One region of the Marinomonas sp. HM11-D genome, then DNA from elsewhere that is predicted to be linked to it. Evidence: predicted binding sites of a transcription regulator. Region 1 holds the regulator's gene; the other holds the start of a gene.

Region 1 (3,915 bases):
CTGATGGAAGAGTTAGTGCGCAAAATGCCATCCGGTGAGCGCCCACGCTTGGGCCATGCTTATTTATCTGGCTTACTGCATAACTTCGGTTATCTAGCGATCGCCGTGGTATTACCGCCGCACTTCGGTATTTTGTCGCGCTATATCGAGGCCAATGCCCACCTGCCAACCGATGTGATTGAAATGCAAACCCTACATTTCACCAAAGAACAGCTAGGCGCTTGGCTACTGAAACATTGGGGCTTGCCAGAAAGCATCTACACGGCGGTGCGTTACAGCCAGACACCAAATTATCAAGGCGACCACTTCAAACTGGCACTTGGTTTACAACTTTGCCATCAACTGTTTAACGATGAGCCACTTAATCCTGAACTACTGCAAGCGTTAAACTTAAAAGCGGAAGACGCACAGAAGTGTCATCGCAAAGTACTCAGCTCTTCTAGCGAACTGTGCAAAATGGTTGATCTGATAAGCGGGGCCAAATGAACCTGCTAAACCACAAGCTGGCGCAGCAGTTTGACTACCGCTGGCATAGCATTGAGCAGGTTGCGCGCGTTGCCATTCCGAAAAATATCTTGCCGTGGCTAATCACCAGTCATTCGATTACCGCGAAGCTGCGTCAAGCGGGTCAATTGCGGGTCGAGGTATTAAGCGATGCTTGGCAACTCCCATCACCGCGTGAACGTCTACGATTGAAGTTAAAAAATCGCGAAACGGCTCGAGTACGTAGCGTCATTTTGTACGTCGATGAGATCCCTGTGGTGTATGCTCGGTCAATTATTCCAGCCCGCTCATTGCGCGGCTCTTGGCGCTACCTGCCGCATTTAGGCAACCGTCCTCTGGGTGGTTACGTGTATAAATCTAAAGGCTTACGCCGTAGCCCAACGGAAGTCGTGAAACTGCCTGCTGGTTTGATTCTGAATTGCCAAGACTCGCTCTGGGCGCGGCGTTCCGTATTTATCGAATATGGCCCAGGTATCTTGGTCAACGAAGCCTTCTACCCTGCCATCAGTGCTATTACGCCGGCCGCCGGACAACTTTAACAAAGCGATAAAATCCATGAGTAAACTAAAAGATTACGCCGACTTAACCCGTTTTAACCGCCCAATCGGTTCCCTATTGCTGATGTGGCCAACCCTTTGGGCACTTTGGTTGGCGGCCGATGGCTGGCCAGAATGGCATCTGATTTTCATCTTTGTACTGGGTGTGTTCAGCATGCGCTCAGCAGGCTGCGTCATTAACGACTTTGCCGATCGTAAAGTCGATGGCTTTGTCGAACGTACTAAGAACCGTCCGTTGCCGTCCGGTCGTGTATCAGAAGTAGAAGCCTTGGCACTGTTTGCCGGACTATCGATTTTAAGCTTTATTTTGGTGCTGTTTACCGACCTGCAAACCATTTTGCTGTCTTTTGTCGGTTTGTTCCTAGCAGCGCTGTATCCTTTTATGAAACGCTACACCCATTTACCGCAGCTGTTCCTAGGCTTGGCGTTCTCATGGGCCATCCCGATGGCCTACAGCGCTCAAGGGGGTAGCTTACTGGATCCGCAACTGTGGATGTTGTTTGTGGCGAACTGTTTCTGGACCATCGCCTATGACACCTACTACGCCATGACTGACCGTCCCGACGATTTGAAAGTCGGCATTAAGTCCACCGCTATCCTATTTGGCCGTTACGACTTACTGGTGATTATTATTCTGCAGGGCCTAACCCTATCGCTGATGATGTGGATTGGCGTGATTGCTCAGCTGGGGATTTTGTACTTTGTCAGCTTGTTGGGCGCTGTGTACCTGTTTTACCAGCAATACCAACAAGCCAAAGAGCGTGAGCGCCAAGCCTGCTTCCGTTCTTTCTTAGATAATAACCGTGTCGGTTACTGCATCTTTGCAGGAATCTTACTCGGGTATTACATTTAATTGTGGCAATCATGTGGCACTGATATGACAATTTAACACAGCTGTCATATTTAGCGGCTTTAATAACTACCGTTCCTGAGATGAGGATAAATCCTGTGACCGGTAAAAAAGTACTAATTATTGATGATGAAGCACCAATCCGCGAGATGATCGCCGTCGCGCTGGAAATGGCTGGCTATGAATACATGGAAGCGGAAAATAGCCAACAGGCGCATGAGATGATCGTCGATCACCGCCCTGATTTGGTGTTAGTGGATTGGATGATGCCTGGTGGCAGTGGCGTTGAGTTGACTCGTCGCCTGAAAAAAGACCCAACCACGGCGGAAATTCCCGTCATCATGTTGACCGCGAAAAGCGAAGAAGACAACAAGATTCAAGGTCTAGAAGTGGGTGCGGATGATTACATCACCAAGCCATTCTCGCCACGTGAATTGGTGGCGCGTTTAAAAGCGGTATTGCGTCGTGCCACACCACAAGGTGTCGACGACCCAATCGAAGTGGAAGGCCTACTGCTAGACCCTATCAGCCAACGCGTTTCCATTGGCACCATGCCAATCGAGATGGGACCGACTGAGTACCGCTTGTTGAAATTCTTAATGACTCACCAAGAGCGTGCCTACTCTCGCGCACAGCTATTGGATCAAGTCTGGGGTGGAAACGTTTACGTTGAAGAGCGTACGGTGGATGTGCATATTCGTCGTCTACGTAAAGCGATTGGCGATTCCCACGACTTTTTAATTCAAACGGTTCGCGGCACGGGTTACCGATTCTCTGCGAAACGTACGGCATAGACTTTATATGAAAAGAACTTGGCAACGAGCTTTCATTACATGGATGAGTGGACTAATGGCGGTGATCGCCATTGGTTTCGTATTGGGCCATATTCTTGCGCTAGCCTTATTGTATACGCTCGGTACGCTGTATTGGCAGCTGTATCAACTGTATCAATTTCACAATTGGCTACGCCGCTCCGGTAAAGCTGCGCCCCCAGACGCGACGGGTATCTGGGGTGAAATCTTTGATGCAGTCTATCGTCTGCAAAAGAAACAGCGTAAATCGAAACGTCGTATGCGCCAAGCCTTGAACCGTATCGAGAACTCCACCGCCGCGCTCAAAGAAGGCGTGATCATGGCCGATAATAACGGCAACTTGGAATGGTGGAACAACTCGGCGGGCTTGTTATTGGGCCTGCAACGTCCTGTCGATCGTGGTCAACCGATTACCAATATTCTGCGTAATCCGGAATTCTTTAAATACTTCACGCAAAAGCGCTTTGGTGAGCCTCTCGTGATTAAATCGCCTTCAAAAGAAGGGGTATATTTAGAGCTGCAAACCACGCTTTACGACCAAAACGATCACCTGATTTTTGTCCGTGATGTGACCCGTTTACATTTGCTAGAGCAGATGCGTAAAGACTTTGTCGCAAACGCTTCCCACGAGCTGAAAACGCCACTGACAGTGATCAAAGGCTATCTTGAAACCTTATCCATGTTTAAAGATAACCTGCCGCCGTCCATGCAACGCGGTATCGTCAATATGACCGATCAGTCGTTGCGTATGGAGCATTTGATCGAGGACTTGTTGTTGCTGTCTCGCCTAGAGACCAATGATCAGAAAGAGCCCCATCAATGGCTTAAGCTGGAAGACATTTGTGAGACGGTGCGTAAAACCGCCCTGCCGATGATGTCAGAGCAGCATGAGATTAGCTTTGAGATTCCAGAAGATAGCTACATTTATGGCGCTACCAGTGAGCTTTATAGCGCGTTTTCAAACCTTATCTTCAACGCGATCAAGTACTCACCAGAAGGTGGTCACGTTCAGGTAAAATGGATTCAAAATGAATTCAGTGGAGTGTTCTCAGTAGAAGACCAAGGTTTGGGCATCGACCCACGCCACATTCCACGTCTAACGGAACGCTTCTTCCGTGTCGATAAGGGCCGCGGCTCTAACACTGGTGGTACTGGTTTGGGCTTAGCGATCGTCAAGCACGTCTTGATTCAC
Region 2 (3,915 bases), on a different contig from region 1:
TGATCTTTCGCTGTGGCTTTATCGATGAAGTTACTGCTCACCAAGCCGCGCAGCAATAAGGGTACCGCTTGTAGCGCTTGCTGCGCCTGAGACAGTTGCACGTGGGTTTGAACTTTGTCATTGATCGAAGCTTGATGGCCAGCTTTAAGCTCTCCTAGCAGCCGCTCGTAGCCTGGTAGCATGGCTTCCAAATCACTTACTAAATTATGTCGGTTCAAAAAGTGAATACTTGAAATTAAGTACTCCACTAACACCTGCTTAGAAAGCAAAGGCAGATAGCGGTCCGATAGACCCGTCAACAAATCCACTACGCGATAACAACGGCGGCTCAGCTGTTCAAGCTCCTGCTGTTGGCGTTCCTGACGCTCCTTATAAAAGCGCAGCAAGGCAATCGCTATAATCGAAGCCGTACCACCGATAGCAACGGCAATAATAATTGTTACTAAAAAACCACCAGTCACAGGAAGTTCCGCCAATGTTAAGAGCCTATTAGAAAGCTAAGCATATAAAAAAACCGATCATTATGCATGATCGGTTTTTCAAAACTCTCTAATATTCGCGCAATTAAGCGACAGAGAAGCCTAGTAGTGCATAGAAGATGACCGCAGCCAACAATGCCGAAGCAGGAACCGTGATCACCCATGCGGCAGCGATACGTAGTAGCGCGGAACGCTTAACCAACTCTTTCTTAGTCGCTTTCTTAAGACTCTTACGCTCTTCTTTACTGATTGGTGCAGAAGTCTGTAGCGATTTCACTTCACGTAAGATCGCACGCTTTTCTTCTACATCCGCCATTTTAAAGCGCTCAACGAAGGCGTGTGTATCTTCTGCACCCAGACCCGAGTTTTCAGAGTGCTTCTCGATCTGAGCCAATTTCTTCTCGTAAGAAAGCTTCAAGTATTCACGTAGGAAGCCCACACCGAAGATACCACCTACGGCAATATGAGTAGAACTTACTGGTAAACCAAGCTGAGAAGCGATGATTACCGTAATCGCAGCGGCCATCGCAACACAGAATGCGCGCGTTTTATCAAGCTCAGTGATTTCAGAGCCTACCGTACGAATCAGTTTTGGACCAAATAGCGCTAGACCGATGGCAATACCCAAGCCACCCACCATCATTACCCATAGAGGAATCGCTGCTTTAGAAGCCATACCGCCATGCAATAGAGCATCATTGATTGCAGCCAATGGACCAATCGCGTTGGCTACGTCGTTGGCGCCATGAGCAAAACTTAGCAACGCCGCAGAAACCACCAAAGGAACAGTAAACAGATTGTTTACCGCATCTTTCTCACTGGCAGCTTTCTGAGCTGCACGGTCGATAAGCGGACGAACCACAAAGTAAGCAGTGATCGCTAGACCAAGACCAATCAATGCCGCGGTAACAAAGTCTAGCTTCCAGATATGTTTCAAGCCTTTCATTGCCAAATAAGTTGCGAACGCCCATACCATGAAGGCTACTAGCATTGGCACAACTTTCTTCGCAGCTTCGATCATGTCACTCTTGTAAGTGATAGAGCGCTTAATGTAGATCAGGAACGAAGCCGCAATCACACCACCCATGACTGGTGAAATCACCCAGCTTGCAACGATAGCTCCTACTTTATCCCAGTTAGCAATATCCCAACCACCGGCTGCGATACCTGCTCCCATTACACCACCGACAATCGAGTGAGTCGTCGATACTGGAGCGCCTAGGTAAGTCGCAAGGTTCAACCAAATAGCGCCGGCAAGCAAGGCCGCCATCATCACCCAAATAAAGGTCGCAACATCAGGCAAAGCATTAGGGTTGATGATGCCATTTTTAATGGTACCGACAACGCTACCACCAGCAATCAAGGCACCGGCTGCTTCAAAGATCGCAGCAATCAAGATCGCGCCCGTCATCGATAGGGCTTTTGAACCTACCGCAGGGCCAACGTTGTTGGCAACGTCGTTAGCACCGATATTCAGTGCCATGTAAGCACCAAATGCCGCTGCAATCGCTAGGATAGAGACATTTGAAATGCCTTCGCCATGGGTGTAAGCGTAGTAGCCTGCGATGACAACGAAGGCCAACGCAACTAGGATACGAACGATTTCACCACCGCGGGTAGTTTTTGTGTCTGAGCCGTAGTTTGCTAGATCCATAAAAGATACTTCTTAGGTAATTAAACGACACTGGTTGGCAAAATTGCCGCGCTGCCTTTTCCCAAGGCACTTAACCAGCTCTTCAAATTAATCCGTCAAATTTCATTAAATTGAAACGCGCGACATTCTACACTTAGATCTTTTCTATAAAAACCCAAAGTAGACCGAAACTTGACACAATCACTGCCCCAAGCGCCTTACATTTCACTTGAGTGACATTTATATGACCTTTATGTGACAGCAATATTACAAGCGTAGTCACAATTAACAATTTGACCATTTTAGCCATAAAAAAAGGCCCCCGAGGGGGCCAAAAAATAGAATTGGGGGGGCCAATTCTCAGGGTAAAATGTGCGGCTTAGAAGAAGCCTAGCGGATTGATGTCGTAGCTAACCAACATGTTCTTAGTTTGTTGGTAATGATCTAACATCATCTTGTGGGTCTCACGACCAACACCTGATTTCTTGTAACCACCAAACGCCGCATGCGCTGGGTACTGGTGGTAACAGTTCATCCATACACGGCCCGCTTGGATGCCGCGGCCCATACGATAAGCAAGGTTAGTATCGCGTGTCCAAACACCCGCACCTAGACCAAACTCAGTATCGTTGGCGATCGCCAGCGCTTCCGCTTCGTCTTTAAAGGTAGTCACTGCGACCACTGGGCCAAAGATTTCTTCTTGGAAGACGCGCATGTCGTTCGAGCCTTTCAACAAGGTTGGCTTGATGTAGTAGCCATCGTTAAAGCCGTCAATCACTTCTGAGTCACCACCAATCAGCACTTCAGCACCTTCATCACGACCAATTTGTAGGTAGCTCATGATCTTATCGAATTGCTCTTGGGAAGCTTGCGCGCCGACCATAGTTTCAGTATCCAGCGGATTGCCACGCTTAATCTGACCAATACGCTCAACCACAAGCTTAATGAAGTCATCGTAGATGTCTTCTTGTACCAACAAGCGTGATGGACAAGTACACACCTCACCTTGGTTGAAGAAGGCCAATACCGTACCCTCAACACACTTACTGATGAAGGCGTCTTCTGCATTCATGATGTCGTTGAAGTAGATGTTTGGCGATTTACCACCAAGCTCTACGGTCGATGGAATGATATTTTCCGCGGCACATTTCATGATGTGCGAGCCCACAGGCGTCGAGCCCGTGAAGGCAATTTTGGCAATACGCGTGCTGGTTGCTAGTGCCTGACCGGCTTCAGCACCGTAACCATTGACAATGTTCAACACACCCGCTGGTAGTAAATCTTTAATCAAATTGGCTAGCACAAGGATAGACGCAGGAGTCTGCTCTGCTGGCTTAAGCACAACACAGTTACCGGCAGCCAAGGCTGGTGCCAATTTCCAAGCCGCCATCAGTAATGGGAAGTTCCATGGAATGATTTGACCGACCACACCTAGTGGCTCGTGGAAATGGTAGGCCACTGTGTTTTCATCGATCTCACCAATTGAGCCTTCTTGAGCACGGACACAGCCAGCAAAGTAGCGGAAGTGATCAGCACTTAGTGGCACGTCAGCCGCTAAAGTCTCACGAACGGCTTTACCGTTATCCCATGTTTCAGAAACGGCTAGGGCTTCTAGATTGGCTTCGATACGGTCAGCAATTTTTAAAAGGATATTAGAGCGGGCTTGAACGGATGTTTTCGCCCAAGCATCTTTGGCAGCATGGGCTGCATCTAGTGCGAGGTTGATATCTTCTTCGGTAGAACGAGGAATACGACAGAATGGCTTACCATCCACAGGACTTACATTGTCAAAGTACTGACCTT

Evidence for each region. The regulator PhoB, encoded in region 1, activates phosphate uptake and scavenging genes when phosphate is short. The targets are predictions, from matches to a motif close to TGTCATANNNNTGTCANA.
Region 2: the regulator PhoB is predicted to act here: its motif matches at 2,367-2,384, upstream of ACOSVP_RS09045 (inorganic phosphate transporter).

The regions. Positions count from the first base shown of each region.
Region 1 covers NZ_JBMMKT010000008.1:102,987-106,901, forward strand. Annotated here, with positions in the region: gene ACOSVP_RS12325 (HDOD domain-containing protein) at 1-486, shown strand, start outside; gene ACOSVP_RS12330 (chorismate--pyruvate lyase family protein) at 483-1,043, shown strand; gene ubiA (4-hydroxybenzoate octaprenyltransferase) at 1,060-1,914, shown strand; gene phoB (phosphate regulon transcriptional regulator PhoB) at 2,010-2,705, shown strand; gene phoR (phosphate regulon sensor histidine kinase PhoR) at 2,713-3,915, shown strand, end outside.
Region 2 covers NZ_JBMMKT010000005.1:90,328-94,242, reverse strand. Annotated here, with positions in the region: gene ACOSVP_RS09050 (hypothetical protein) at 1-461, opposite strand, end outside; gene ACOSVP_RS09045 (inorganic phosphate transporter) at 565-2,133, opposite strand; gene exaC (acetaldehyde dehydrogenase ExaC) at 2,492-3,915, opposite strand, start outside.